Regions from separate parts of the Pseudomonas sp. KK18 genome, predicted to be linked through region 2. Evidence: predicted binding sites of a transcription regulator. Region 2 holds the regulator's gene; each other region holds the start of a gene.
The links. Region 2 encodes sigma-54, which starts transcription at its own class of promoters, with help from an activator protein. Its sites were predicted from a motif close to ANTGGCATNNANNTTGCTNT; they were not measured.
Positions count from the first base shown of each region.

Region 1 (9,963 bases), 2.5 Mb from region 2:
GGGCGCGAAGATTGTCGGGCGCGCGGCGCTGGGGAGTTTCAATCCGTTGAGCGGGGCTGATGATCTGGCCCGGAGTGCATTGAAGCTGGGGCGCACCACGCTGACCGCTGGACGTAACGGCGTCAATCATCTGCGTGGCGCCTTGCGCAGTGTCGACCTGACGTCACTGGCGAAAAAGCCCGGCATTGCCGAAGGCACTTACAAGGCGGCCAATGCGACCGAAGAAGCCAAGGTGTTTGCGAAGTTTGATGACGCCACCGGTAATTGGCACGCCTTGAATGTGAAAACCAGACAGCCCTTTGGCGAGCCGCTGGAAAATTTCAAAGCTGACGCCGTGCCGGTAGAAGCGCTTCGCGACAAACTGGAGAAGCTCCATGCAAAAACGGGATACACCGGGACAATCTGCTACGAAAAAACCATGTTCGTCGGGATGGCAGACAATGCACTCCCGTTGAAAACTCGCGAGGCCGTGCTGGGCAGTGTGGTCAGGAGCGGGGATTCCAATTACACGCAACGCTACAAGGATCTGATGGGTATTACTGTCGAGAATACCAGCGCCGTATTCAGGCCCGCGGACATTACCGAATCAGGCGTTATCAACTTCATGAGCAATAAAGCAGACGGCAATATCGTACACACCGCCTATATTCAAAAGAGCAGTGATGGAAAGCTCTATATCTACAACACCAACCAAGCCGGCCTGGACAAAGCCATGTTCGATGCCACTGGCACTCTTGATCAATCGGTCGGTGCAACGGTATTCAGTCTTGATAATGACGGGCTGCAAAAGTTTCTCGACTCGGGGTTCACCTTTTCCTTCACCCCAAACAGCACCCTCAATGCCAACGTAACACGCCTGGCGACCTGACAAACCGCGCATTGCCCGAGCAGGCAATGCGCGTTTTTTGAACCTCTCTCTCCCGGCAAACCTCAAACGTTCACACAGACCATGCCCGGGACTATTCAATGACCTTCATCCTATGGATGGCCGTACTGGGCGCGGTGTTGCTCACCCTCGCCCTCACCTCCTCCTACCTGCGCTGGATGCCGGTCACCACCTCGGCGGTGTGCCTGTTGCTCGGCGTGGGTATCGGCCCGCTGGGCATGGACCTGCTGCATCTGGACATCAAGGCCTCGGCCAGTTGGATGGAACACCTGACGGAAGTCGCGGTGCTGTTTTCGCTGTTCGTCAGCGGGCTGAAACTGCGCCTGCCCCTCAAGCACCGAACCTGGCGCATTGCGTTTGGCATGGCCGGGCCGGTGATGCTCTTGACCATCCTCGGGACGTGCCTGGTGCTGCATTGGCTGCTGGGGTTGTCGTGGGGGGTTTCACTGCTGGTGGGGGCGATTCTTGCGCCCACCGACCCGGTGCTCGCGGGCCTGGTGCAGGTCAATAACGCGCAGGATTATGACGCGCTGCGCTTCGGTCTTTCCGGTGAGGCAGGCTTGAACGACGGCACGGCCTTCCCGTTCGTGATCTTTGCGCTGTTTTTCATGCAGCACGGCGGGCTCGACGGTGACTGGCTGGGCGGCTGGGTGCTGAAAAACCTGCTCTGGGCCGTACCTGCCGGGTTGCTCGTGGGCTACTGGATGGGGCGTGGCATCGGTCGCGTCACCCTGAAGATGCGTATCACCAACGCCGACAGCACCCTGTCACCGAATGACTACCTGACGCTGGCCCTGATCGCCCTCGCCTATGTGGTGGCCGAAGCCATCGGCGGCTACGGCTTCCTGTCGGTATTTGCCGCCGGCCTCGGGCTGCGCCAGGCCGAGTTCAAGTCCACCGGCAACTCACAAACCCCGGCGGAACATCTGGCACAGCCGGTGGTTGGCCACATGGAAGTTGAGCCGGAGCATGCGTTGCATGGCGATGTCGGGCAACTGCAGGACACGCAAATCGCCGCCGGGGTGATGATGGGCGACATGCTCGCCTTTGGTGGGCTGGTGGAGCGTTCGATGGAAGTGTTCCTGGTGACCCTGCTGGGCGTGGTGCTGGTCAGCCATTGGGACTGGCGGGCGCTGGCGGTGGGGGCGGTGCTGTTTTGCGTGATTCGCCCCCTCAGCGTGCTGTCGATACCCTGGGGCAGCTTGCTGAATCGCCATCAGCGCGGGCTGGTGGGCTGGTTCGGGATTCGCGGGATCGGCAGCATCTACTACCTGTTCTATGCCATCAACCACGGGCTGGTGGGCACCAGCAGCGCGGTCGCGGTGAACCTGACGCTGTCAGTCATTGCCCTGAGCATCGTCGTTCATGGTCTCAGCACGCAGCCGATGCTGGCGTGGTATGAACGACGTGCCCAGGCACAACAATGACGTCTACTCCTGGTTTTCAGTGTTGCCGACGTCAGCGGCATCATCCAGGTCGTTAAGCGGTACTTCGGCATCATCCATCAATGAACCCGGGTCTTCATTGCCCGGGTCATTGAGTTCATCGTCTTCGTCTATTTCAACTGACATCACCGTCTCCTCTAACCGCCTTGGGTATCGATATCGGCATCGGTTTCAGGCTTGGGCTCGCGCTCGGGCTTGAAGTCTGGACTGTAGTCGTTTTCCTTGGCCTTGGGGTCGCTGGCAGGCTTGGGGTCTTTTGGCGCGTCGGCCGCGGTGCCGGGGGCCGGTTCGCCGCGGTCGATGGCGGGATCGTTACGATTGCTGGTTTGCGGGTCGTTGTCTGTGCTCATGGCTCACCTCTGTTGGAAAACGCAGACTGCGTAAAGGTAAGGTCCCGTGCGGGTCGGTGAAGTTCCAATTGCTTATGAGCCGGGATTGTCCACCTGGATGTAAAACGCGTAGGCCCCCAGCATCACCCAGAACACCATGAACAGCCAGGGCGCGCGCATCGAGAACAACAGCGACTTGCGATAGCCCTTGTGGGACGACTCCATCTCACTGAACAGTGGCGACTCATCGTAGGCCAGGCCCATCACCGGCTCGCTGCGCAGCAGTTCGCTCTGCTTGTAATGCCAGTGGTCGATGATTTCGTAGGCCGCCCGAATCCCCGGCCAGGCGTTGAGGGAACTGAGAATGCCCAGGGTCGCCAGGAACACGGGCACCACCAGGGTGAACAGCTTGCCCCATTCGGGGTTCAGGTTGCCCATGCCGGACACGAAGGCGATCACCAGGAATGACTGGGCCGTGAGGTAGGCGTCGGTGCGGTTGGCCAGGATGCTGGTTTCGTACTGGATTTCACGCCGGTAAAAGTCGAGACGGTCCTTGGGCGAACCGAAAATCTTAGCGTTGTGTTCGCTGTGGTCGGTCAGGCTCGATTCCGGGGTGTCGGGTGAGATGATTCTGGGCACATCCGTGCTCCGTGCTGGCATTTGAAGCAGTTTAGAAGAACCGGGCTGGTGCAAAGTTCAAGTAATCAGTGCACCGTTTTGAGGCGATAGGGCCGCATCGGTGACGCGGGAGCTTGGGCCCGCTGGACCGGGACAGCGCTCCAGTGCGCAGCGGTTTGATTCCTTTTTGGGGCCGCTGCGCAGCCCAGCGGGAGCAAGCTCCCTCGCCACCAGGTGGATGGCACAGGCATTGCTTTAGTCCTTTATCTGCCCGGATACAGGAGCAATCGTTACCCCCCGACCCAGAGCCCACCCCAAAAGAAAGTAAGGACCAGGCCTGCTGGCACCATCAGCCACGGGCTCATAAAAAAATGCGTTTTCTAAAGCGGCAGTGCCAAAGCGCAGTTAGTCCCGGCACTGACAAGGTAATTGGAATGGCTCGATCTTTCTTTGATGAAATGAATGACGCACAAGGCGTTTGCCGTGCGCATTATCAGGAATTCTCCCGCTGGCTGGCCAACACGCCGCCAGAACTGCTGGCCCAGCGCCGCCGTGAAGCCGACCTGCTGTTTCACCGCGCCGGGATCACCTTCACCCTGTATGGCGACGAGCAAGACACCGAGCGCCTGATCCCCTTCGATATCATCCCCCGCAGCATCCCCGCCAGTGAGTGGAGTGTCATCGAGCGCGGCTGTATCCAGCGGGTGAATGCGCTGAACATGTTCCTTGCCGACATCTACCACGACCAACGCATCATCAAGGCCGGGATCATTCCCGCCGATCAGGTGCTGGGCAACGAGGGTTACCAGAAGGCCATGGTCGGCCTGGACCTGCACCGCGATATCTATTCGCACATCTCCGGGGTCGACCTGGTGCGCGATGGCGACGGCACCTACTACGTGCTCGAAGACAACCTGCGTACCCCCAGCGGCGTGAGCTACATGCTCGAAGACCGCAAGATGATGATGCGCCTGTTCCCCGAGGTGTTCGCCAAGCAACGCATCGCCCCGGTGGACCACTATCCCAACCTGCTGCTCAAGACCCTGAAAAGCTCCAGCCGCCTGGACAACCCGAATGTGGTGGTGCTGACGCCGGGCCGGTTTAACAGCGCGTTCTTCGAGCATGCATTCCTGGCCCGGGAAATGGGCGTGGAGCTGGTGGAAGGCGCCGACCTGTTCGTGCACGACCTCAAGGTGTTCATGCGTACCACCGACGGCCCCAAGGCCGTGGATGTGATCTACCGCCGCATCGACGATGCCTTCCTCGATCCGCAGGCTTTCAACCCCGATTCGATGCTCGGCGTGCCCGGCCTGGTCGCGGCGTACTGCGCGGGCAACGTAGTGCTGGCGAATGCGATCGGCACCGGCGTGGCGGACGACAAGTCGATCTACCCGTACGTGCCGGAAATGATCCGGTTCTACCTGGATGAAGAGCCGGTCCTGCAAAACGTGCCGACCTTCCAGTGCCGCAAGCCGGATGAGCTGTCCCACGTACTGGCGCACCTGCCGGAGCTGGTGGTCAAGGAAACCCAGGGTTCCGGCGGCTACGGCATGCTGGTGGGCCCGGCGTCCAGCGCGGCCGAGATCGAGGACTTCCGCCAGCGTATCAAGGCCCGCCCTCATGCCTACATCGCCCAACCGACCTTGAGCCTGTCCACTTGCCCGACGTTTGTCGAAAACGGCATCGCGCCGCGGCATATCGACCTGCGACCGTTCGTGCTCTCGGGCAAGGAAACCCGCCTGGTGCCGGGTGGCTTGACCCGCGTGGCACTGCGCGAAGGCTCATTGATCGTCAACTCGTCGCAAGGCGGCGGAACCAAGGACACCTGGGTGGTGGAGGGCTGAGTATGCTGAGTAGAACCGCCGCAGATCTGTATTGGATGTCCCGTTACCTGGAGCGTGCCGAGAACCTGGCGCGCATGCTGGAAGTCAGTTATTCGCTGTCGTTGATGCCCCAGGCCGGGCGCAGTGACGGGCTGGACGAGTTGGCCATGTCGCTGCTCAGCAGCGGCACCCTGGACAGTTACCTTGAGCGCCATCAGCAACTGGACGCCGAGCGCATGCTGCACTTCTTCGCCCTCGACGAGGAAAACCCCGCCAGTATCTACAACTGCCTGCGGGCTGCACGGGGTAATGCCCATGCGGTGCGGGGACGGATCACGGCTGATATGTGGGAAAACCTCAACGCCACCTGGCTGGAGATGCGCAGTATTGCGGCCGGCGGGTTGGCGCGGCATGGCATCAGCCACTTTTGTGACTGGGTGAAGCAGCGCTCGCACCTGTTTCGTGGGGCGACGTCCGGGACGATCATGCGCAACGATGCGTATCGGTTTATTCGGCTGGGGACGTTTGTCGAGCGGGCGGATAACACGTTGCGGTTGCTGGACGCGCGGTATGAAATGTTTGGGGAAGAGTCCGAGGAAGTCAGCGACCTTTCGGCACGCGGGTATTACCAGTGGAGCGCGTTGTTGCGGGCGCTGTCGTCGTTTGAGGCGTATACCGAGCTGTACCCGAATGCGCTGAATGCGCGGTCGGTGTCGGAGTTGTTGCTGTTGCGCAGTGATGTGCCGCGCTCGTTGCATGCGTGTATCGAGGAGTTGAGCCATATCCTGGCGGACCTGCCGGGGAGTTATGGGCGTACGGCCCAGCGTTTGGCGGCGGAGTTTGAGGCGCGGCTGAGGTATACAGGGATTGATGAGATTCTGGAGGATGGGCTGCATAGCCGGTTGACGGATTTTATCGACACCGTGCGGGAGTTGGCGCGGGCGATTCATAGCTCCTACCTTGAAGTCGTCTGATGATCGTTCCCACGCTGATCGTTCCCACGCTCCGCGTGGGAATGAATCCGGTGACGCTCCGCGTCACGACTTCAAAAGCGGACGCAGAGCGCCCTGGCGGCATTCCCACGCAGAGCGTGGGAACGAGCGTCGAGAGTGGGAACGATCATAGGTCTACTGGTTTTTCACCAGTACCGGTTCTGCGCGGTACTGCTCAGGGAACAATTTTTTCAGCTGGGCCACCTTTGGCAGGTCGTTGATCACGATGTAGGGGTACGACGGGTTTTCGGTCAGGAAGTCCTGGTGATAGGACTCCGCCGGGTAGAAGGCTTTGCCCATCTCGATCTTGGTCACGATCGGCTTGTCGAAGGCTTTCGCGGCGTCGAGCTGGGCGATGTAGGCCTGGGCGACTTTTTGCTGTTCGGCGTTCTGGGCAAAGATCGCCGAGCGGTACTGGGTGCCACTGTCCGGGCCCTGGCGGTTGAGTTCCGTGGGGTTGTGGGCGACCGAGAAGTAGATCTGCAGCAGCTTGCCGTAGCTGACCTTGCTCGGGTCGTAGGTCACGGCGACGGACTCGGCGTGGCCGGTGTCGCCGCCGCTGACGCTTTCGTACTGCGCGGTGCTCGCCGCGCCGCCGTCATAGCCGGAGACGGCGTTTTTCACCCCTTGCACATGCTGGAACACACCCTGCACGCCCCAGAAGCAGCCGCCGGCGAAGACCGCGGTTTGCAGGTTGTTCGCGTCTGCCGGCAGGTCCATGGCCGGCGGCGCGATGGCCACGGCGTCGTCGGACGGGCCGAAGGAGAACGCCGAGCTGTGGCCGACAAAGGCGGCGAACGCCAGGGCCGGTAAGTACTTAAGCAGTTTCATCTCAGTCACTCCGAAACATCAGGATAAATGCGGTCAACTGTGGGAGCTGGCTTGCCTGCGATTGAGGTGGTGAATTCAAGATCGCTATCGCAGGCAAGCCAGCTCCTACATTGATCGGGTTAACCATGCCAAATTTCGCTATGGGTTAGCCGAAGGTGAAGGCATAGGCCGCCACTTGCGGGTCCAGGAACTCGATGGTGAAGGTCCGGTCCTTGACCGCGCCCGGCTGGCGCACCAGTTGATACAAGCGTTGTTCGGTCACGGTGCCGCTGCCATCCGGTGCGACGTCGGTGCCGTGGGCATCCCCCGGCGCCTGGCCGTCGATGCTGACCTTGAAGCGCACCGGCTTGCCGTCGGCGCCCGGGCCCAGCACCAGGTGCAGGTCACGGGCGTGGAAGCGGTAGACGATCTTGCCGTTGGCCGCTGCGAGGGTGGCTTGCTGGCCGCCGACGTTCCATGGGCCTTCCAGGGTCCAGTTGTTCAAGGCCAGGTTGCCGGCTGCCGGGTAGTTCACCACCTTGTCGGTGCCCAGGGTGCCGGTGGTCACGAAGTTCTCGGCGCGCTGGAAGCCCAGGTAGGTTTCCGGCGACTGCACTTCGTTCATGTCCGGTGCGGCCTGGATGCCCTTGGCATCGGCTTCGATCAAGCCGCCCGCCACCTTGGTAGCGCCCGCCTCACGCAGCAGTTGCTGGATCACTCGTTCGGACTCGGCGTAGTCACCCTCGCCAAAATGGTGATAGCGGATCTGGCCCTTGGCATCGGCAAAGTAATGCGCCGGCCAGTACTGGTTGTTGAAGGCGCGCCAGATCTTGTAGTTGTTGTCGATGGCCACCGGGTAAGTGATGCCCAGGTCCTTCATGGCCTTGGTGACGTTGTTCACGTCGCGTTCGAAGGCGAATTCCGGAGCGTGCACACCGATCACCACCAGACCCTGGTCGCGGTATTTCTCGGCCCAGGCCTTGACGTACGGCAAGGTGCGCAGGCAGTTGATGCAGGAGTAGGTCCAGAAATCCACCAGCACCACCTTGCCTTTCAACGCCTCGGCAGTCAGTGGCGCGGAGTTGAGCCATTGCACCGCACCGTCCAGCGGCGGCAACTGGCCTTCCACTGGCAGCGTGTCACTGTGGTTGGCGGCCATCATCGCGCCGCCGGCCATCATCGCCCCGCTCTTCTGTTCAGGCTTGGCGCTGAGTTTCTCCACCAGGCTTTGTTCCAGGCCACCGGTTGACGCCGTCGACAGGCGCGCCAGGATCCCGGTGTCCAGGCCCAGGGCGATGGCCGCCACACCGGCCAACATCAGGGCGCCGAGACCACGACGCAGCCATTCACCAGCGCCCAGCGAACGCTTCATGAAACCGAAGACTTTACCGCCGACCAGCAGCGCCAAGGCCAGGGAGGTGGCAGCCCCTGCCGCGTAGGCCAGCAAGAGCAAGGTAGTGCCGATACTGGCGCCCTGCAGCGCGGCGCCCGTCAGCACCAGCCCGAGGATGGGCCCGGCGCACGGCGCCCACAGCAGCCCGGTGGCCACGCCGATCAGGAACGATGCGCCCGGACGCGGCCGCGAATCGGCCCCGGCGGCTTCCGACAGGCGACTGCCCGCGGCCACCAGCGGCCGGGTCAGGCGCTCGGACAGGCTTGGCAGCAGCAGCGTCAGCCCGAATAGCGCAACAAACAGCAACGCGAGCCAGCGACCGTACTGATTGACTTGCACCACCCAACCGCCGCCCACCGCCGCGAGCGAGGCGACCAGGGCGAAGGTCATCGCCATCCCCAGCAGCAGCGGCAAGCCACTGCGCAAAAACGGCTGCCCGGTGCGAGCGAAGACAAAAGGCAGAACCGGCAGGATGCAGGGACTGACAATCGTCAGCACGCCGCCCAGATATGCGAGAACCAAAAGCCACATGGGGTAGACCCTTATAGGAAGACATTGAATTAAGTCGCGGTGAACATCATGGCTGCGCCGTTCATGCAGTAGCGCAGGCCGGTGGGTGCCGGGCCGTCATCGAACACGTGGCCCTGATGACCGCCGCAGCGGCGGCAGTGGATTTCCTTGCGTACCACGCCGAAGGAGGTGTCGACGTGGCTGGCCACGGCGTTTTCCAGGGGTTGCCAGAAGCTGGGCCAGCCGGTGTGGCTTTCGAATTTGGTGGCTGAGGCGTACAGGGGCAAAGCGCAACCGGCGCAGGCGAAGGTGCCGTTGCGGTGTTCACTGTTAAGGGCGCTGCTGTAGGGGCGTTCGGTGCCCTCCTCCCGCAGGATCGCGTACTGCTCGGCGGTCAGCAGGGTGCGCCATTCGGCGTCGGTGTGGCTGACTTCGAAATTTTCGGCGGCTTCGGCTTCGGCGATCAGGGCGGGGCCGGCGTTGATTTTTTGCAGCAGGCCACCGGCGATTACCGCGAGGCCGAGGCCGCCGCCGGCGAGCAGGATCTGTCGACGTGAATACATGAGTTGCTCCTCACACAAGTGCGGATGGCTGGCGAAGCCCCTATGGCTGACAAACAAACTGTGGCGAGGGGGGCGTACTTTTGCCGTTGCGATGAGTAAGGTTAGGCCCGGGGTGGTCGCGGAATCCTCACGCAGAGTTAAACAATTCGTGATAACTACACTGTTGCAAAAGCCGCACAATGCGCGAATCAAGAAGACAGGTTTTTATCAATGGATCAGCCCAAACGTGTCCTGGTGGTCGAGGACGATGCCCATATTGCCGATTTGATCTGCCTGCACCTGCGGGACGAGCAGTTCGAGGTGGTTCACAGTGCCGATGGTGACGAAGGCCTGCGCCTGCTGGAGCAAGGCGGCTGGGATGCGTTGATCCTTGACCTGATGCTGCCCGGCGTCGACGGCCTGGAGATCTGCCGGCGGGCCCGGGCGATGACGCGCTACACGCCGATCATTATCACCAGTGCCCGCTCCAGCGAGCTGCATCGCATCCTCGGCCTGGAACTGGGGGCGGATGACTACCTGGCCAAGCCGTTTTCCATGCCGGAGCTGGTGGCGCGGGTCAAGGCGCTGCTGCGCCGGGTCGACGCCATGGCGCGC
Region 1 covers NZ_CP146605.1:3,670,941-3,680,903, forward strand. Annotated here, with positions in the region: gene V6607_RS16715 (hypothetical protein) at 1-868, shown strand, start outside; gene V6607_RS16720 (sodium:proton antiporter) at 967-2,313, shown strand; gene V6607_RS16725 (hypothetical protein) at 2,317-2,457, opposite strand; gene V6607_RS16730 (hypothetical protein) at 2,469-2,681, opposite strand; gene V6607_RS16735 (hypothetical protein) at 2,754-3,299, opposite strand; gene V6607_RS16740 (circularly permuted type 2 ATP-grasp protein) at 3,713-5,122, shown strand; gene V6607_RS16745 (alpha-E domain-containing protein) at 5,125-6,075, shown strand; gene msrA (peptide-methionine (S)-S-oxide reductase MsrA) at 6,229-6,924, opposite strand; gene V6607_RS16755 (cytochrome c biogenesis protein DipZ) at 7,070-8,827, opposite strand; gene msrB (peptide-methionine (R)-S-oxide reductase MsrB) at 8,857-9,369, opposite strand; gene V6607_RS16765 (response regulator transcription factor) at 9,580-9,963, shown strand, end outside.
Region 1: a site for sigma-54 is predicted at 3,516-3,535, ahead of V6607_RS16740 (circularly permuted type 2 ATP-grasp protein). Genes of this name have one in related genera too.

Region 2 (9,963 bases):
CCACGCCGCCTACCTATAGAGCGTTTTATGCTGAGTAAAAAGATTCGCAATTTCCTGATACTTGCAGTCATCGCCGCGGTTTTCCTCGCGGTCGGCTACTGGAATATCAGCCCGGAGCGCTTCCTCGACAAGCCGGTTGCACAGGTTGACGAGAGTGCTATCGACTATTACGCCATCAACGCCCACAGCATCCAGTACCTGCCCGATGGCAAGGTCCAGTATGAAATGACCTCCGACAAGGTCGAACACTTGAAGGCATCCGAGGTCACTTTGCTGACCAAGCCGGACATGAACCTGTACCGCGGCGCCGAATTTCCGTGGCACGTCACCAGCGAGCGTGGCGAGGTCAACCCGGACGGCACCCAAGTGGAACTGATTGACTCGGTGCGGGTAGCCCGCACTGACGCCAAGAACCGCGACACCATTATTACCAGCAGTCGCATGACCGTATTCCCACAGAAGCAATATGCGCAGACCGAGCAAGACGTTAGAATTGACGGCGCTGGCGGTGTATCGACTGGCAAGGGAATGAAAGCGTATTTGAAAGAAAGCAGGATACACCTGCTATCGAACGTAAGAGGACAGTATGAGGCTCGTTAAAACCCTCCCTATTTTGCTCGGCCTGGGCGCAGCACTGGGAAGCGTGAGCGCCTGGGCTCTGCCGAACGATAGCCAGCAACCGATCCACATTCAGGCTGACGATGCGCAGCTGGATGACAAGCAAGGTATCGCGACCTACACGGGCAGCGTGATCATCACCCAGGGCTCGATGAAAGTGACGGGTAACACCGTGACACTGACTCGTACCCCGGCGGGCGATATCGACGTGGTCACTTCGGTGGGCAACCTGGCGTATTTCGAACAACTGCAGAAAGTGGGCGACCCTACGCCGGTCAAAGGCTATGGCAAGACGATCCAGTACCACGCCCAGCAAAACCGCATCGTGCTGATCGACCAGGCCCGGGTCATCAATGACGGCAACACCACCGACGGCGAAAAAATCGTCTACGACACGGTGAAGCAGATCGCCCAGGCCGGCCGTGCTACCGGCTCGAAAATCAGCACGCCGAAGCCGCGTATCGACATGGTTATCCAGCCGAAGCAGAAACCGGGCGCAGCCCAGTCGGCGCCGAAACCCGACGCGAAGAAGGCGAATTAATGGCAACCCTGAAAGCCCAGCATCTGGCCAAGGCTTATAAAAGCCGTCAGGTCGTGCGTGACGTCAGCCTGTCGATCGACAGCGGCCAGATCGTCGGTTTGCTCGGCCCCAACGGTGCCGGCAAGACCACCTGCTTCTACATGATCGTCGGCCTGGTGCAGGCCGATCAAGGCCGCGTCCTGATCGACGACCTGGACGTGAGCCACCAGCCTATGCACGGCCGTGCGCAAGCGGGTATCGGCTATCTTCCCCAGGAAGCATCGATCTTCCGCAAACTGTCGGTTTCCGACAACATCATGGCCATCCTCGAGACCCGCAAGGAACTCGACCGCGCCGGGCGCAAGAAAGAGCTGGAAAGCCTGCTGCAGGAATTCCACATCAACCACATTCGCGACAACCTCGGCATGAGCCTTTCCGGCGGCGAGCGTCGTCGTGTGGAAATCGCCCGTGCGCTGGCCACGGCGCCCAAGTTCATCCTGCTGGACGAACCTTTCGCCGGTGTCGACCCGATCTCGGTCGGCGACATCAAGCAGATCATCCATCATCTCAAGGCCAAGGGCATCGGTGTGTTGATCACCGACCACAACGTCCGTGAGACACTCGATATCTGCGAAACCGCCTACATCGTCAACGATGGACAGCTGATTGCCGAAGGTGACTCTGCCACTATCCTGGCCAACGAACTGGTCAAGGAAGTGTATCTGGGTCACGAGTTCCGCCTGTAAACACGGTGGTATCAGGCCATTCGCCATGGAGCGCGGTAGTCAATAAAAACCTCAGTATTTTTATTGTTACCGCGCTCTAGGCAAAGCCCCCGATATCAGGCATATAATTTGCTTATGTTTGGCGCTCACGCGCCCTGTCGTGGATGGCGCATTGCGCCGGCGAATAAGGTGTTAAGCCCCTGCCATGAAACCATCGCTAGTCCTGAGAATGGGCCAGCAGCTGACGATGACACCGCAGCTGCAACAGGCCATCCGCCTGCTCCAATTGTCGACCCTGGACCTGCAACAGGAAATCCAGGAGGCCCTGGAGTCCAATCCGATGCTCGAACGCCAGGAAGAAGGCGACGACTTCGATAATGCAGACCCGCTGGCCGACAACATCGAGCAAAAGCCCAACCCCGACGTACAGGAACCCTCCTACCAGGAAACCGCCCCCACGGTGGATAACCTTGAGGAAGGCGAATGGAACGAACGCATTCCCAACGAACTTCCCGTGGATACCGCCTGGGAAGACGTCTACCAGACCAGCGCCAGCAGCCTGCCCAGCAACGATGACGACGAGTGGGACTTCACCACCCGCACATCAGCCGGCGAGAGCCTGCAAAGCCATTTGCTCTGGCAGCTGAACCTGGCACCGATGTCCGATACCGATCGCCTGATCGCCGTGACCCTGATCGATTGCATCAACAACCAGGGCTACCTGGACGAGACCCTTGAAGAGATCCTCGAGGCGTTCGACCCGGAACTGGACATCGAACTGGACGAAATCGAAGCCGTCCTGCACCGCATCCAGCAATTCGAGCCGGCCGGCATCGGCGCCCGCAACCTCAGCGAGTGCCTGCTGCTGCAACTGCGCCAATTGCCGGCCAAGACGCCTTGGCTGAGCGAAGCGCAGCGCCTGGTCACCGACTACATCGACCTGCTGGGCAGCCGCGACTACAGCCAGCTGATGCGCCGCATGAAGCTCAAGGAAGATGACCTGCGCCAGATCATCGAGCTGGTGCAGAGCCTCAACCCGCGCCCGGGCTCGCAGATCGAGTCCAGCGAAGCCGAATATGTCGTGCCCGACGTGATTGTGCGCAAGGACAACGAACGCTGGCTGGTGGAGCTGAACCAGGAATCGGTGCCGCGCCTGCGGGTCAATCCGCAATACGCAGGTTTTGTGCGCCGCGCCGACACCAGCGCCGATAACACCTTCATGCGTAACCAACTGCAGGAAGCCCGCTGGTTCATCAAGAGCCTGCAGAGCCGCAACGAAACCCTGATGAAAGTCGCCACCCAGATCGTCGAGCACCAGCGCGGCTTCCTGGAATACGGCGATGAAGCAATGAAGCCGCTGGTACTGCACGACATCGCCGAGGCGGTGGGCATGCACGAATCAACGATTTCCCGGGTGACCACGCAAAAATTCATGCATACCCCACGGGGTATATATGAGCTGAAATACTTTTTCTCCAGCCACGTCAGCACCTCCGAAGGCGGTGAATGCTCGTCCACGGCGATCCGCGCGATCATCAAAAAACTGGTTGCCGCGGAAAATCAGAAAAAGCCGTTGAGTGACAGCAAGATCGCTGGTTTACTGGAGGCACAAGGCATTCAGGTCGCCCGTCGAACCGTCGCCAAGTACCGCGAGTCCCTAGGGATCGCGCCTTCCAGCGAGCGTAAGCGTTTGATGTGACGGGCGGGCCATAGCGTTCCAGTGGCGGGTATTCCTACCCGCCGCTTTATGCACTGGCAACGAAGGAGAAGCTGTATGCAAGTCAACATCAGTGGACACCATGTAGAAGTCACCCCTCCATTGCGCGAATACGTCGAGCTGAAGCTGAAGAAGCTTGAGGGCCATTTCGACAAGATCACCAACGTTCAGGTCATCATGAAGGTCGACAAGCTTCAGCAGAAAATCGAAGCGACACTTCAGATACCCGGTGGCGAAGTGGTCGCCAATGCCGAACATGAAGACATGTATGCATCAATCGACTTGCTCACAGACAAGCTTGACCGCCAACTTAAAAAGCATAAGGAAAAGCAGCAGAGCCTTCTTCAAGGCACTGGCCGCTAACACTCCCCACCCATGATCCGACTTGAAACCATCCTGACCCCCGGCCGTTCCCTCGTGAACGTGCCGGGCGGCAGTAAAAAGCGCGCCCTCGAACAAATTGCCAACCTGATCGGCCGCGAAGTGCCCGAACTGGATACGCAAGCTGTGTACGAGGCCCTGATCGCCCGTGAAAAGCTCGGCTCCACCGGCTTTGGCAACGGCATCGCCATTCCTCACTGCCGCCTGCAAGGCTGTGAGTCTCCAGTCAGCGCCCTGCTGCACCTGGACGCCCCTATCGATTTCGACGCCATCGACGGCGCGCCGGTCGACCTGCTGTTCGTGCTGCTGGTCCCGCAAGCTGCCACCGATGCGCACCTGGAACTGCTTCGGCAGATCGCCAGCATGCTCGACCGCAAGGACGTACGCGACAAACTGCGTAGTGCCTCAAGCAATGAGGCGCTCTACCAGGTTGTCCTGGATGAACAAAACGGGCATTAATCATGCGTTTGATCATCGTCAGCGGCCGTTCCGGCTCAGGTAAAAGCACGGCCCTCAATGTTCTTGAGGACAACGGCTTCTATTGCATCGACAACCTGCCCGCCGGCCTGCTACCGGAACTGGCGGAACGCGCGTTGATTCATACCGAGCTGGCGCAACCGCTGGTCGCCGTGTCGATCGACGCCCGCAACCTGCCCAGCCACCTCACACGCTTTCCTGAACTGCTCGAAGAAGTGCGGGCCAAGCATATCCATTGCGATGTGCTGTACCTGGACGCCGACGAAGAGACCCTGCTCAAGCGCTTCTCCGAAACCCGTCGCCGCCACCCGTTGAGCAGCCCTCATCGCTCCCTGGCCGAAGCCATCGAGGACGAGACCAAACTGCTGGGGCCGATCATTGACCTGGCCGACCTCAAGATCAACACCACCAGCCTGAACCTGTATCAACTGCGGGATGCGATCAAGCTGCGTCTGCTGAACCAGCCGGAGCCAGGCACGGCGTTCCTTGTCGAGTCGTTCGGTTTCAAGCGCGGCATGCCGGTGGATGCCGACCTGGTGTTCGATGTGCGCTGCCTGCCCAACCCGTACTGGAAGCCGGAACTGCGCGATCAGTCGGGGCTGGACCAACCTGTGGCCGAGTACCTGGCGGCGCAACCGGATGTCGAGGAAATGTACCAGGACATCTCCAGCTACCTGCTCAAATGGCTGCCGCGTTTTGCGGCCAGCAATCGGGCTTATGTCACCATCGCCATTGGCTGCACCGGCGGCCACCACCGATCCGTCTACCTGACCGAACGCCTGGGCAAGGTGCTGCAACAAACCCTCAAGAACGTCCAGGTTCGCCACCGCGACCTCAGCTGAAAGGAACACCCCCGCGATGCCCGCTCTGGAAATTGAAATCATCAACAAGCTGGGCCTGCACGCCCGGGCCTCGGCCAAGTTCGTCGGCGTCGCCGGGCAGTTCCCTTGCCAGATCCGCGCCGGGCGCACCCCGGAATCCATGGTCGACGGCAAAAGCATCATGGCCATGATGATGCTGGCTGCGGGCAAGGGCACGAAGATTCATTTGAAGACCGAAGGCGAGCAAGAGCAGGAAGCGATGGATGCCCTGGTAGCGTTGATCAATAATTTCTTTGATGAGGGCGAGTAGGTAATCACCCCTCCCCTGCGTCAGTTGGACAGCAGTTTGCCGTTGAACAGAATCTTCAACGTCTTGACCGTCAGTACGGCCAGGGCGATCGTCAGGAAAGCCAGGATCAGATAGGCAATCACCTCCAGGATCACGCCTCCTTTGGCATCGGCATATTTCAACGCAGCGTTGCTCAATGCCGCAATCGGAAAGCTGATTGCCCACCAGGCAGGAGAAAAAGGCGCGGCCTGACGGAATACTTTGAATGCCAGCACCCCAAACAGGAACAGGCCAAAGTAGAAGAGCACGCTGGCAAAATAGTCGACGCTGCCAAAGAAGTTGGTGTAAGCCAGAAAGCCGACTTCAAAGGGGGCGATAAGTATCATCAGCGAAGGTGTCATACCTTTGGCCATCACCGGCTCGTGAACCAGACGTGAAAAAATTCGCGTGAAGAACACCAGCGCAATCACACTCCCTACCGCCATCGCGAACAGATTGAACTCGTATGCCCACGCCATGGGCATGTGGGCACCTGTCACCGCGATGTCGAGCGCCGCCACCCCCGGGATCAGCCAGGCAGGCACCGCATATTGCGACTCCTGATTACCGGACAACAGTCGCGAGAGCACAATTGCCGCCAGGATCATGGTCAGCAGGCTACCCAACATCCAAAGCCCCTGGCTGATCAGGGTGCTAGCTGAACCTACGACTGCCGACAGCAGCAGCAACGCGATCGTCACCGTGCCAAAGAAATTTCCTGATATCGGGTGATTGAACTCGGCTTTGACCGCCGCAGGGTATTTAACCCATTTGGTGAGATACCCCGCCACCAGTGCGATAAACACCAGAATGGCAAACCCACCAATGACCGCTCCGATCATTTGCGCGTAAGCCACATATTCACTGGCGGACTGCCAGGCCAGGCTCAGGCCGGCCAACCCCATCACGGCGCCAAACAAATTGATGGGAAGGTTCTTGATGGACCCCGACCGCTCGCTCGATTCGACAGCGAAGGGGGGAAGTGGCGCGTTACAGATGCTCATGCGGGTCTCCGGTTGACGATAAAGCACGTGACGGACAGTGTCGCCTACCTCCCCTCTGTCCTATAGTGTCGTTTAACGACGATTTCAGCCATTTCCACTACGGAGACCGACACCATGCGAATTGCCCTCCTGGCATTTCCCCGCGTGCAAATGCTGGATGTCGTCGGCCCTGCCGATGTGTTCGCTGAAGCGGCCAGGCAATTGGGTAATTCCCGTGCATACCGGATCTCGGTCATCGGTACCGTCGCCGGGCAGATCAAGGGAACCAATGGGCTTCGCCTGGCCACGGATGACTCCATCGAGACGTTCAAGGGGGCTATCGATACGCTGCTGATCGCTGGAAGCCCCAGCGTGAATGACGTGGCACACGACGCCCACCTGCGGGACTGGGTACGCTACCAGGCCACGCGCGTGCGGCGGATAGGCTCGGTTTGCAGTGGCGCTTTTGTGCTGGGGGCTGCTGGTTTGCTGGTCGGGCGACGCGTCACCACGCACTGGAATTCCAGTGCATTGCTGGCCAGGCAATACCCCGATGCCGTGGTCGAACCGGACAGCATTTTTATCCGCGACGGTAACCTGTACACCTCCGCCGGTGTGACGGCCGGTATGGATCTGGCGCTCGCGTTAGTCGAGGAGGACCACGGCCGTGATTTGGCGCTCAGTGTGGCCAGGGAAATGGTGATGTACTTCAAACGGCCGGGCGGCCAGTCACAGTTCAGCGCCCAACTGGCGGCACAGACCGCAGAGCGCACGAACATTCGCCAGATACAGACCTATATCGTCGACAACCTGGCCGCAGACCTGAGCGTGGCATTGCTGGCCCAGCGCGCTGACATGAGCGAACGCAACTTTGCCCGGGTATTCAAGGCCGAGGGTGGATTCACCCCTGCCGAGTTCGTGGAGCTGGCACGTATCGACCAGGCACGGCGGCTGATCGAAGGCTCGAATGTCTCGCTCAAACGCCTGGCCGATCAGGTCGGCTATGCCAATGTTGATGGGTTCCGGCGCGCCTTCGTTCGCCGCCTGGGCGTTACCCCCAGCGACTACCGCAAGCGCTTCTTGTAGAAGCGCGACAGCCTCAGCCCAACGCCGTATCCATCACCATCATCAAGCAAAACCCGATACACAGCCCCAGGCTGGCGAGCTTGTCATGGCCATTGCGCCGCGACTCGGGAATGACTTCGTGAGTCACCACCAGCAGCATTGCCCCGGCCGCCAGCGCCAGCCCCAGCGGCAACAGCACCTGAGCCAGGCTCACCAGCCAGGCACACAGCACCGCAAACACCGGCTCCACCAGCCCTGACGCCGCGCCGATCAGGAACGCCTTGACCCGCGACATCCCTGCCCCGGCCAGCACCAACGCAATCACCAGTCCCTCCGGCACATCCTGCAAGGCAATACCCATGGCGAGGCTGTCGGCATCCGGCATGCCGCCGCCTGCCGAGACACCCACGGCCATGCCTTCGGGAATGTTGTGGGCAATGATGGCGAACACAAACAGCCAGATACGCGGCGGTATCACCGGATGATCCGGACTGCCCACCAGCATTTCCGGGCTCGCGCCGGAGACCTTGCGATCCACCAGATACAGCCCGAACGCGCCCAGCATGATGCCGAAACTGATCAATCCACTGGCAGCCCATGGCGTCAGCCCCAGGCTTTGGGCAGCCGCAATACCCGGCACGATCAGCGAAAACGCCGTAGCGGCCAACATCACCCCGGCACCGAAGCCGAGCAGCGTGTCGCTCACCGCCAATGGCATCCGGCGGATCACCAGTACCGGCACGGCACCCAGGGCGGTGCCGAGCGCGCAGATGGCCCCGCCCTGCAAGGCACGCAGGATGCGCGGTTCCAGGTCAAGCCAGGCCAGCCCTTGGGCCACCAGCAATGCAGTTCCTGCCAATAGCAGCAGCGAGCCAAACGCATAACGAAACATTCGCACGCTGCTGATCGCCAGTGTTTCAGTGCCCATAGTCGGCCTTAGATCTTGTTATAGAGGAGTTTCAGCCCAGCGCAGCCTGGTAGCGGCCGGCAACTTCCGGCCAGTTGATGACGCTGTAGAACGCATTGATGTATTCCGGACGACGGTTCTGGTACAGCAGGTAATAAGCGTGTTCCCAGACGTCCAGGCCGAGGATTGGCGTATTGCCGTTCATCAACGGGCTGTCCTGGTTGCCGCTGCTTTCCACCACCAGGGTCTTTTGCGGCGTCACGCTCAACCACGCCCAGCCGCTGCCGAAACGGGTCAAGGCAGCTTTGGTGAAGGCCTCCTTGAAGGCGTCGAAACCGCCCAACTGCTCGTCGATGGCGTCACCCAGCGCGCCGTCTGGCTTGCCGCCGCCCTTGGGCGACATGACAGCCCAGAACAACGAGTGGTTGGCGTGGCCGCCGCCCTGGTTGATCACCGCCGCCCGGAGTTTTTCCGGCAGTTGCTGGACGCTGGACACCAGTTTCTCCACCGGCCAAGCGGCAAACTCGGTGCCTTCGACGGCTGCGTTGAGGTTGTTGATGTAGGTCTGGTGGTGCTTGGTGTAGTGGATCTCCATGGTTTGCGCGTCGATATGCGGTTCAAGGGCATCGTAGGCGTAAGGCAAGGCCGGCAAGGTGTAGGACATATCAATGAGCTCCATAAAAAGGGCTGTTGCGGGTCGACGCATCCGATGGCGCCACGTTGCTGCCCAGCAGGCGGTGGGTACGTGGGTACTCACCGTGATCGCTGATGAAATTCAGCAGTTCGACGTAGGTCTTGCTGCTCTGGCGCAGGGCCGCTTCCCGCAATAGCGGGTTAAGACGGGTGTCTTGCATGGTCTGCAACAGGCGCTGGTGAATGGCGCAGAGGTATTCCGCGCTTTCTTCCGGCTGGTTCAGGCGCAAGTGCAGGTCGGCCAGGTTGTGATGGGAAATGACGCAAGCCGCCACCGCTTCGTCGGCATCCGCCCAGCGCTCAAACAACACTTGAGCCAGGGCCAGGGCTTGCAGGTAGGCCTCGCGGGCATCTACCAGCTCGCCCGCCATAAAGCAGCGATTGGCCCGTTCGATCGTGCGTTTCCAGTGCTCCATGGTGAGCCTCCAAAGCAGGGTCGGTGATTACACGCCGCCAGCCGTGAGCTTTTCCGGATCCAGCAGGATTTCCAGTTGGCTGCGGGGCAAGTCGGTATGTTCGAGCGCCACATCAATCACCGGACGGCCTTGTTGATAGGCCTTCTTGGCGATTTCGGCGGCCTTTTGGTAACCGATGATCGGGTTGAGTGCGGTCACCAGGATCGGATTGCGCGACAGCGCTTCCTTGAGCTTGGCTTCGTTGACCTTGAAGCTGGCGATGGCCTTGTCGGCCAGCAGGCGGCTGGAGTTGGCCAGCAACTCCAGGCTGCC
Region 2 covers NZ_CP146605.1:6,166,479-6,176,441, forward strand. Annotated here, with positions in the region: gene V6607_RS27970 (HAD family hydrolase) at 1-19, shown strand, start outside; gene lptC (LPS export ABC transporter periplasmic protein LptC) at 28-600, shown strand; gene lptA (lipopolysaccharide transport periplasmic protein LptA) at 587-1,159, shown strand; gene lptB (LPS export ABC transporter ATP-binding protein) at 1,159-1,884, shown strand; gene V6607_RS27990 (RNA polymerase factor sigma-54) at 2,069-3,562, shown strand; gene raiA (ribosome-associated translation inhibitor RaiA) at 3,638-3,943, shown strand; gene ptsN (PTS IIA-like nitrogen regulatory protein PtsN) at 3,956-4,420, shown strand; gene rapZ (RNase adapter RapZ) at 4,423-5,280, shown strand; gene V6607_RS28010 (HPr family phosphocarrier protein) at 5,297-5,569, shown strand; gene V6607_RS28015 (SLAC1 anion channel family protein) at 5,590-6,591, opposite strand; gene V6607_RS28020 (DJ-1/PfpI family protein) at 6,706-7,656, shown strand; gene V6607_RS28025 (ZIP family metal transporter) at 7,670-8,563, opposite strand; gene V6607_RS28030 (superoxide dismutase) at 8,595-9,206, opposite strand; gene V6607_RS28035 (hypothetical protein) at 9,208-9,651, opposite strand; gene V6607_RS28040 (class II fumarate hydratase) at 9,679-9,963, opposite strand, start outside.

Region 3 (9,963 bases), 790 kb from region 2:
TAATGCTCACCTGCAGGTAGCGTTGACGGCCGTTCTGATTGAAGTTGGCGACAAACGCCGGCAGCATCGGCTCGAAGATTGCCGGTTGCTTGACGTTGGGGTTGACCTCGGCCGTGGCGGCCGGTTTGCTCTGGGCACTGTGCATAAAGTACCAGGTAGCCCCCACGGACAAGCCGATCGCCAGCAACAAGGCCAGGACAATCAGCAGGATAAGCTTGAGCTTGCCCTTGCCTGCGGGTGCTTTTGCTGCGTCGTCGCTCTTCGCCATGCCAATAATCCGTCACTATTCTGGGATTCATAGTTCTGGGGAAAGGCAAGAGCAAGTGTTATGCCAGAGTTGTCAGTTCGGTCACGGTTTCGCCGACACTGCAAAACCAATGTGGGAGCGGGCTTGCTCGCGAAAGCGGTGGATCAGCACCTGTAACGGTGACTGACACTCCGTATTCGCGAGCAAGCCCGCTCCCACATTTTGATCATCGCCAGACCTCGGATCAGGCGTAGTAGTCCACGGCACTGGAGCCAATCACCGACTGCACCACCGGCGCGGCCACTTCAGCCACCTCACCGATACCGCCGCCATCAACCCCATCACCCCGCCCGCCACTGCCGCTGACGCCGCGAGCCTGGTTCTGCTGTTGCTGGTCCTGGCCCTGCTGCCCCTGCCAGCCACGGGATTGGTCCGACACGTTGACGTCGACCTGGCCCATGCCCTGCTGGGCAAACATCTCCCGCAAGCGGCCCGATTGGCTTTCCAGGGCTTCACGCACCACCGCATGGCCGCTCATGAAGGTGACTTGCGCCTGCTGGTCGGCGGACATCTTCACGCTGATGTCCAGGCGACCCAGTTCAGCGGGCTGCAACTGGATCTCTGCCGACTTGAGGTTGGCGCTGGACAGGTACATGACCCGGTTCACCACCTCATCGGTCCAGCCACTCTGGTGCATGGCCAATGGCGCGTTGGCCACCGGCGGCAGGGCATTCGCAGTTTTCGGCGTGGCAGCCTGGGTCAGCGCGGCGAGGCGGTTGGCGAAGTCATCGACACGGGTGTCGCTGCTGGCGTCCTTCAAATCCTTGAGGCCGCCGTCGATCAGACCGGCAAAGGCTTTGTCGCCGCCCTGGTCGGTGCTGTCCTTGGACGCTTGCTGGTCGACCATATTGGCCAGGCCTGTGACGAAGTTTTGCGCGGCAGTCGGCTGATCCTGGGTCGGGGCCGGGGCGGTTTTTGCCGGGGCCTGGCTGCTGGCGGACACGTGTCCGCCCTGTTCCATGGCCAGGCGCACGGCGGGCATTGCATCCAGCGGATCGGCCTCGGGGTCGAAGGCGGGCTTGGCGTCGTCGGTCGCGGCCATCGGTGGCGCCACGACTGGCTGGTTTTTGTCATCCTTCGCGGTGGTCGGCGTCGGAGTCTCGACGGGCGCCGGCGTAGCGGGGACGGGGACAGGGACTACCGCGGCTATCAGCGCCGGGTCTACGGCGGGGTCGACCGGAGGTTGCTGGGCCAGGGACGGATCGTCTGCCGGGGCATCGTCGTCTGACTTGGCGGTGGTGTCCGGGGTGTCCGCCTTGGCCGGCGGGTTGGCAGGCAAAGTCTTGCCGTTATCGGCAACCGATGGGGTACCGGCGGCAGGCTTGTCGTTGTTGGCGGCGGGCTTGGAGCTGTTGTCCGCAGGCTTGTCGCGGGTGGATTTGATGGGGGTGTCGACAGGTTTTGCCGCAGGCGCAGGGGCCTGGTTGGCGAACACCTGAGCGAAGCCCGGGGCCTTGTCCCGCGGGTTCGCAGCCACTGCCGGTGGATTGGCAGCGGGCGCTTGAGGCTTGGCCGCAAGGGCTGCCTGAAGGAGCGAATTCGGGGTGATTGCCATAGTCAAGAGTCTCCGCCGCACAGGGGTCGAGGGTGCGGTAACAGGAGGTAGAGCAAGAGTTGGGCCAGGTTTTGGTTTAAGGGTGTATATCCGTTATTTGGGTGATGGCTTGTATGGGGTCTTGAGTGTTGAAGAGCAAAAGCAACAGCCAAATCAAAAGCGGGCACGGTCCAAATGTGGGAGCGGGCTTGCTCGCGAAGGTCGTTAACGATGACGCGGGCATTCTGGATGAACGCGGCGCTCTCAGGTTTTTCGCGAGCAAGCCCGCTCCCACAGAAAAGCAGCTCTGCTTTCGCTCTGGTTTTTGATGGGGCAGAGCGCTTTGGTTACTGTGCCGCTTTTGCAAAGTGACTCGCTGCAAGAGCGAAACCATAAGCCGCCGTTACCGAAGAAACGGATATACACACCAAAAGCGTCAGAGCTGAAACCGCCCCCGCTCATGCTCATACAACGGCCGCACCAGCGCGAATTCATGGTCAATCTCATCCACCAACTGCGCCAAATCCGCAACCACAGGCTTGGCGGACTTATCCTCGAGCAACTGACAAAGCTCAGCCAACCGCACCGCCCCAAGATTACCGCTACTCCCCTTGAAGCTATGCGCAATCCGCCCAAGCGCCTTGGCATCATCCCGAGCCCGGCGCAACGCCTCTACCCGCTTTTGCGAGTCATCGAGAAAAGTGTCGAGCAGCTTCGGATACTCGCCCTCCATGACCTCCTGCAAGCCAGTCAGCACATCGGGGTCCAGATGAATCTCTGCCACTTGTTCGCTCCTTGATCAAGAATCGGCGGATTATGCCAGAGCCTTCCATGAAAACTCCACGCACACACACCGCCCGCCGTCAGACCAGCCTACATCGCTGCTCAACTGGCGCACCAGGCTCAATCCCCTACCAGACAGACGGTCAACATCCAGCGGCCTGGCCAGCACCTTATCCACATCAAACCCGGCCCCACTGTCCTCGATCCGCAGCGTCAGACACCCCCCCTCCCCGGTCGGCACCACATCCAGGTGCACCCGCACATACCCGCTATCCAACCGCGCCAGCCGCTCATTACGCTCGCGGTAATACGCAGCAAACCCCTGTGCATCCCGCTTGAGCCGCGAATCCAGCCCCAGCACACCATGTTCAAGCGCATTGGAATACAACTCTGCCATCACGCTGTACAACGCCCCGCTCTGCTCCCGCAGCCCATGAATCTCCAACAGCAACTGCAACAAATACGGCAAAGGGTTGTAGGACTTGAGCGTCTCGGCACGAAACTCAAAACTTACCGACCAATCCAGCGGCGACGACTGCCCACTGTCGGAATACACCACCGACGACGAACGCAACGGCTCATCCGCCTGCAGGCTGATCTCCACCATGCTGATGTCATCGCGCACCTCACCGCGAAAACCCGCCAGGGCCTGTTCGATCTCCTCGAACAACCGGTCCGGCTCGCGATTGGCCGCAAACACCTGCTGCAACCGCTCGGCGCCAAACAACTGTTCATGGGCATCGGCGGTATCCAGCACACCATCCGACAGCAAAAACACTCGGTCACCCAGCGCCATCGGCCAGACTTCAGTGCGGTCATCAAACGCCTCGGCCGCCAGCACGCCCAATGGCAAATGCCGCGACACCAGCGGCGTGCGCTTGCCGGTGGTGACGTCATGCACGTAGCCGTCGGGCATGCCGCCATTCCACACTTCCACCACCCGTCGCTGGGCGCTGAGGCACAGCAAGGTGGCACAACAGAACATGTCCACCGGCAGGATGCGCTTGAGCTTGGCGTTCATCTCCCGCAGGGTTTGCGCCAATCCGTAGCCCTTGGCAGTCATGCCGTAGAACACTTCCGCCAGGGGCATGGCGCCGACCGCCGCCGGTAAACCGTGGCCGGTAAAGTCCCCCAGCAGCACATGCATATCGCCCGACGGCGTGTACGCGGCCAGCAGCAAATCGCCGTTGAACAGCGCGTAGGGCGACTGCACATAACGAATATTCGGCGCGGCGTTGATGCAGCCCGAGTGGGCCACCTTGTCGAACACCGCCTTGGCCACTCGCTGCTCCTGCAGCAGGTAGTCGTGGTGCCGGGCGATCAGGTCGCGTTGCTGCAACACCGTGGCCTGCAAGCGACGCAGGCGATCCATGGCATTGATCTTTGCCGCCAGGATCACCTGGTTATAGGGTTTGGCCAGGAAGTCGTCACCCCCGGCATCCAGGCACTGGGCCAGGGCTTCGCTCTCGCGCAGGGAGGTGAGGAAGATGATCGGCACCAGCGCCTCCCCCGCCCGCTGCTTGATCTGGCGGGCCGCCTCGAAGCCGTCCATCACCGGCATCAGGGCGTCCATCAACACCAACTGCGGCCGTTCACGGGTAAACACATCGACCGCTTCCTGGCCGTTACTGGCGGTCAGCACCTGGTGGCCCTGGCGGCGCACGATGGTCGACAGCAACAACAGGTCGGCGGCGCTGTCTTCGGCGATCAACACCGTCAGCGCCTCGAGGACCGGGGCCAGGACGCTCAAGTGAGGTCGAACAGTTTGTCGAAGTTGGAAATGGCCAGGATCTTGCGCACATCGGAGTTGGCGTTGACCACCTGCACTTCGGCATTGTCGCCTCCGGCATGGTCACGCAACAGCAGGAGCATGCCCAGGGCCGAGCTGTCCATGTAGGTGGTTTCCTTCAAGTCCACCACGTAGATCTCGGGCACCTTATAGAACCGCTCGTAGGCATCACGAAAGGCCTGGTGGCTACCGAAATCGAATCGCCCCCTGACGGTGATCGTCAACTTCGTCCCGTCCAGGGACACTTCTGATTCGACTGACATACGACTGCTTCCTTGTCATTGGCAATGTGCAACAAGGTGTAGCAGGTGATAGGGAAGTGGGCAAATCCGTGTAGGAGCGAGGGCGTGGTTAATAGGGGTTTTGGCGGGGAAGACGCTGGGACAATTCATCCAGCAATTTCTGCTCGCGCTTGTCTTCCAGTGCACGGGCTTCGTCGATGTAGCGCTGCACCAGTTTGCGCAGGCCTTCGACCCGGGCATAGGCCTGTTGCCAGCTGTCGCGGGCCTTGTCGACGTTGGCCTGGTGCCAGGCCAGGCTCTGGCGCTGCTGGCCGACGGCGGTTTCCAACTGGTTGAGAAAGCCCTGGTAGCCCATCAGCCACTGCCCGGAGACGCCCTTGCTGCCACGCTCGATCCACTGCTGCTGATACTCGCCGCGAAAGCGCTCCAGGTCCCCCAGCTTGCTTTCCGCCAGGCGAACCTGGCCCTGGAAGTACCCCAGGCGCTGGACGGCGGTCTTTTCAGCTTTTTCGGCCATGTCCACTACCGGGGCAAGGCGCGCGGCGCGAGTGTTGGCCATGGTTTATCCGCCCGGCGCCGGCGTGAAGATGGTGCCCAGGTGTGCCTCGCTTTCACCCATGCTGATCTTGTCGTTGAGGCCCTGGCGCAGGTACGTCACCAGTTGCGGTTGCAGGGCAATTGCCAGGTCGGTCTCGCGATCGCCGCCGGCCACGTAGGCGCCGACGCTGATCAGGTCGCGGCTCTGTTGATAACGCGACCACAGTTGCTTGAACTGCTGCGCGCGCATCATGTGCTCCGGGGTGACCACCGACGGCATCACCCGGCTGATGGAGGCTTCGATGTCGATGGCCGGGTAGTGCCCTTCTTCGGCCAAGCGCCGGGACAGCACGATGTGCCCGTCGAGCACGCCCCGCGCCGAGTCGGCAATCGGGTCCTGCTGGTCATCGCCCTCGGAGAGTACGGTGTAGAACGCAGTGATCGAACCACCACCGGCTTCGGCGTTACCGGCACGCTCCACCAGCTTGGGCAGCTTGGCGAACACTGACGGCGGATAGCCCTTGGTGGCCGGCGGCTCGCCGATGGCCAGCGCAATTTCCCGCTGGGCCTGGGCGAAACGGGTCAGGGAGTCCATCAGCAGCAGGACGTTCTTGCCCTTGTCGCGAAAATATTCGGCGATGCGTGTGCAGTACATCGCGGCGCGCAGGCGCATCAGCGGCGCGTCATCCGCCGGCGAGGCCACCACGACCGAACGCTTGAGGCCTTCTTCGCCGAGGCTGTGCTCGATGAATTCCTTCACCTCCCGGCCCCGCTCGCCGATCAGCCCGACCACGATGATGTCGGCCTCGGTAAAGCGCGTCATCATGCCCAGCAACACCGACTTACCGACGCCGGTACCGGCAAACAGGCCCAGGCGCTGGCCGCGGCCCACCGTCAATAAACCGTTGATGCTGCGAATGCCCACGTCCAGCGGCACGCTGATGGGGTTGCGCTTGAGCGGGTTGATGGTCGGGCCGTCCATCGGCACCCAGTCTTCGGCCTTCATCCCGCCCTTGCCGTCGAGGGCGCGCCCGGCGCCATCCAGCACGCGGCCGAGCATGCTCATGCCCATCGGCAGGCGGCCGGTGTCGGCCAGCGGCACCACGCGAGCGCCGGGGGCAATGCCGGCAACGCTGCCGACGGGCATCAGGAATACTTTGCTGCCGGAGAACCCCATCACTTCGGCTTCGACCTGCACCGGGTGGTAGCTGTCGTCGTTGATCACCATGCAGCGGCTGCCCATGGCGGCGCGCAGGCCTTCGGCTTCCAGGGTCAGGCCGACCATGCGCAGCAGGCGGCCCTCCAGGATCGGCTGGCCGGGCAACTCGGTGACTTCGGCATAGCCACCCAGGCGCTTGGCGAAGCTGGTGCGATCAAGGCGCATCGGGGGTGTCCAGCTCGACGCTCAAGTCCGGCTCTGCCGGGTGCAGCGCCTGCTCGTGCAACTGATCGAACAGCTTGGCCATGATCTGCGTGATGCGCGTCTCCACCGTGGCATCGATGCGGCTGTGCTCGGTCTCGACCCGGCAACCACCGGGCAGCAGCGCAGCGTCTTCGACGATGCGCCAGGTTTCTTCATGGCGCTCGCGCAGGGCTTTGACCTGTTCGAAATCCTGCGGGTTGATGTACAGCCGCACATTGCCGACGCCCAGGGGCAGCAGCTTGAGGGCTTCGCGCATCACGCTTTCGATTTGCGTGGAGTCCAGGGCCAATTCGCGCTGAATCACCTGGCGGGTGATGTGCTCCACCAGCCCGACCATGGCTTTTTCAATCTGCGAGTCCTGCTCGGCGATGGGCTCGAACAGGCTGCCCATCAGGGTTTCCAGGCTGGCCAGCTTGACGCTCAGCGCGGCCTCGGCTTCCTGGCGGACCTTGAGGGTGGTGCTGCGAAAACCGTCCTTCTCGCCGGTGGAGAAACCTTCGTTGTAGGCTTCCTGGCGAATGCTTTCGAGCTCTTCCAGGGTCAGTGGCTGGACTTCCTCCAGCGGCACTTCTTCCATCTCGGCCGGGGGTTCTTCTACCGGCTCCGGCTCAGGCTCCGGGCGATGCGGGTCGAAACTGGGCAGCGACCAGACGTCGAACCCTCCGACGTCCCGTGCGCGAATCAGATCGCTGGGCGTCTCATCTTTGTTCGACATGCGCGGCGCCTTAAATCATTTCTTCGCCGCCCTTCCCACCGAGAACGATTTCTCCGGCTTCGGCCATACGGCGGGCAATGGTGAGGATTTCCTTCTGTGCAGTTTCCACGTCGCTGACGCGCACCGGGCCCTTGGCCTCGAGGTCGTCGCGCAACAGTTCGGAAGCCCGCTTGGACATGTTCTTGAAGATCTTTTCCTTGACGCCTTCGTCGGAGCCCTTGAGGGCCAGCACCAGCACGTCGGAGGAGACTTCCCGCAGCAACGCCTGGATGCCACGGTCGTCGACGTCGGAGAGGTTGTTGAACACGAACATGAGGTCTTCGATCTGCACCGACAGGCTGTCGTCGATCTCGCGGATCGAGTCCATCAACTGGCCTTCCACCGAGCTGTCGAGGAAGTTCATGATGTCGGCCGCACGCTTGATGCCGCCCAGGGTGGTGCGCGAAGCGTTGGAATTGCCCGAGAACTGCTTCTCGAGAATCGTGTTCAATTCTTTCAGGGCCGCCGGCTGTACGGTGTTCAACGACGAGACGCGCAGGATGATATCCAGGCGCACCTTATGGTCGAAGTGGCCGAGCACTTCACCGGCCTGGTCGGGGTCGAGATACGCCACCACGATCGCCTGGATTTGCGGGTGTTCGTAGCGGATCACGTCGGCCACGGCCCGCGGCTCCATCCACTTCAGGCTGTCGAGGCCGCTGGTGTTGCCACCCAGCAGGATGCGGTCGATCAGGCCGTTGGCCTTGTCTTCGCCCAGGGCCGAGGTGAGCATCTTGCGAATGTAGCTGTCGGAGCCGACGCCCAGGCTGGTCTGGTCGCCGACGATCTCGACGAACTCGCTCATCACCTGCTCGACTTGCTCGCGGTGCACATTGCGCATTTGCGCCATGGCCACGCCGACACGCTGAACCTCTTTGGGCCCCATGTGGCGCAGCACTTGGGCGGCGTCGGTTTCTCCGAGGGACAGCAACAGCACGGCGGCTTTGTCGACCCGGGAGAGTTTGGCTACTGCAGCTCGGCTATCACTCATCTGCGTTAATCCACTCTTTCACGACCTGGGCCACACGACCCGGGTCTTCGGCCACCAGGCTCTTGATTGCGTTCAACTGAGCGTCATAACCCTCGCTCGGGCTCGGCAACAGAATGCTTTGCGGGCCACCGAGGCTCACGCGGTCGTTGGCCAGTTCGCCATCGAGGCCGCCCATGCCACCCAGTTCGACGTCGCCGCCGGCCAGGGCCAGTTGCTTCTTGCCGTGGCCGGTGATGTTGTTGAGCACCGGGCGCAGTACGCCGAACACCAGCAACAGGATGAACAACACCCCCAGCACTTGCTTGACGATGTCCCAGAACCACGGCTGAGTATAGAACGCTGCCTCGGCGATGACTTCGCCACGCTCGGCGGAGAACGGCATGTTGATCACGCTGACGCTATCGCCACGGCTGGCATCGAAGCCCACCGCGTCCTGCACCAGGCGAGTGAAGCGCGCCAATTCATCGGCGCTCCATGGGGCGCGGGTGATGGCGCCGTCTGCGGCATTGACCTTGACCTGGTCATCCACCACCACCGACACCGACAGGCGATTGATCCGACCCTGTTGCTGCTTGGTGTGGCTGATGGAACGATCAAGCTCGAAGTTCTTGGTGGACTGGTTGCGCTTGTCGGCCGGGTACGGCGCGAGCATGGGCTGGCCGGTGGCCGGGTCCATGATCTGCTGGCCGTTGGCGTCCAACAGCGGCTGGCCAGGCTGCACCGCGCCTGCGGTAGCGGCAGCGCCACCGGTGGTTTGCGGGGCAGTGGCCGGGGTGGGTGGCTGGTTGCTCAGGGCACCCGGCACGCCTTGCGGGCCATTGCTGGCGGTACGTTGTTCGGTGGTCGATTGCTCGCTGCGCAGGGCCGGCTGGTCCGGATTGAACTGCTCGGAGGTCGATTCGACGGCGCTGAAGTCGACGTCGGCCGACACTTCAGCCTTGTAGCGATCATTGCCCAACACCGGTTGCAGGATGTTGTGCACCCGCTGGGTCAGCATGCTTTCCATGCGACGGCTGTAGTCGAACTGCTTGCCGGCCATGGTCAGCGAAGAGTTTTCCGCGAGGTCCGACAGCAAGTTGCCCTTCTGGTCGACTACGGTGATCTGCGACTTGCTCAATTCAGGAACGCTGGTGGCCACCAGGTTGATGATCGCCAATACCTGGCCAGGCTCAAGAGAGCGGCCGGCAAAGAGTTCGACCAGTACCGAGGCGCTGGGCTTGCGTTCATCACGCACGAACACCGAGCTTTTCGGAATCGCCAGGTGCACGCGGGCGCCCTTGACGTTGTTCAGGGCGGAGATGGTGCGCGCCAGTTCGCCTTCCAGGCCGCGACGGTAGCGGGTGGCTTCCATGAACTGGCTGGTCCCCAGGCCCTGGTCCTTGTCGAGGATTTCAAAGCCGATATTCGCGTCGGACGGGGTTACGCCGGCAGCCGCCAGTTTCATCCGCGCACGGGCCACATCGTCGGCCTTGACCAACAGGGCGCCGGAATTCGGTTCGACGGTGTAGCTGATGTCTGCCGCCGCCAGGGTTTCCATGATCTGCTTGGAATCCATGCCGGCCAGGCTGCCGTACAACGGACGGTAATCCGGTTGCTGGGACCA
Region 3 covers NZ_CP146605.1:5,377,600-5,387,562, forward strand. Annotated here, with positions in the region: gene fliL (flagellar basal body-associated protein FliL) at 1-268, opposite strand, end outside; gene V6607_RS24110 (flagellar hook-length control protein FliK) at 492-1,862, opposite strand; gene V6607_RS24115 (Hpt domain-containing protein) at 2,278-2,625, opposite strand; gene V6607_RS24120 (fused response regulator/phosphatase) at 2,656-4,374, opposite strand; gene V6607_RS24125 (STAS domain-containing protein) at 4,371-4,676, opposite strand; gene fliJ (flagellar export protein FliJ) at 4,765-5,214, opposite strand; gene fliI (flagellar protein export ATPase FliI) at 5,218-6,576, opposite strand; gene fliH (flagellar assembly protein FliH) at 6,566-7,330, opposite strand; gene fliG (flagellar motor switch protein FliG) at 7,341-8,360, opposite strand; gene fliF (flagellar basal-body MS-ring/collar protein FliF) at 8,353-9,963, opposite strand, start outside.
Region 3: a site for sigma-54 is predicted at 1,912-1,931, ahead of V6607_RS24110 (flagellar hook-length control protein FliK). Genes of this name have one in related genera too.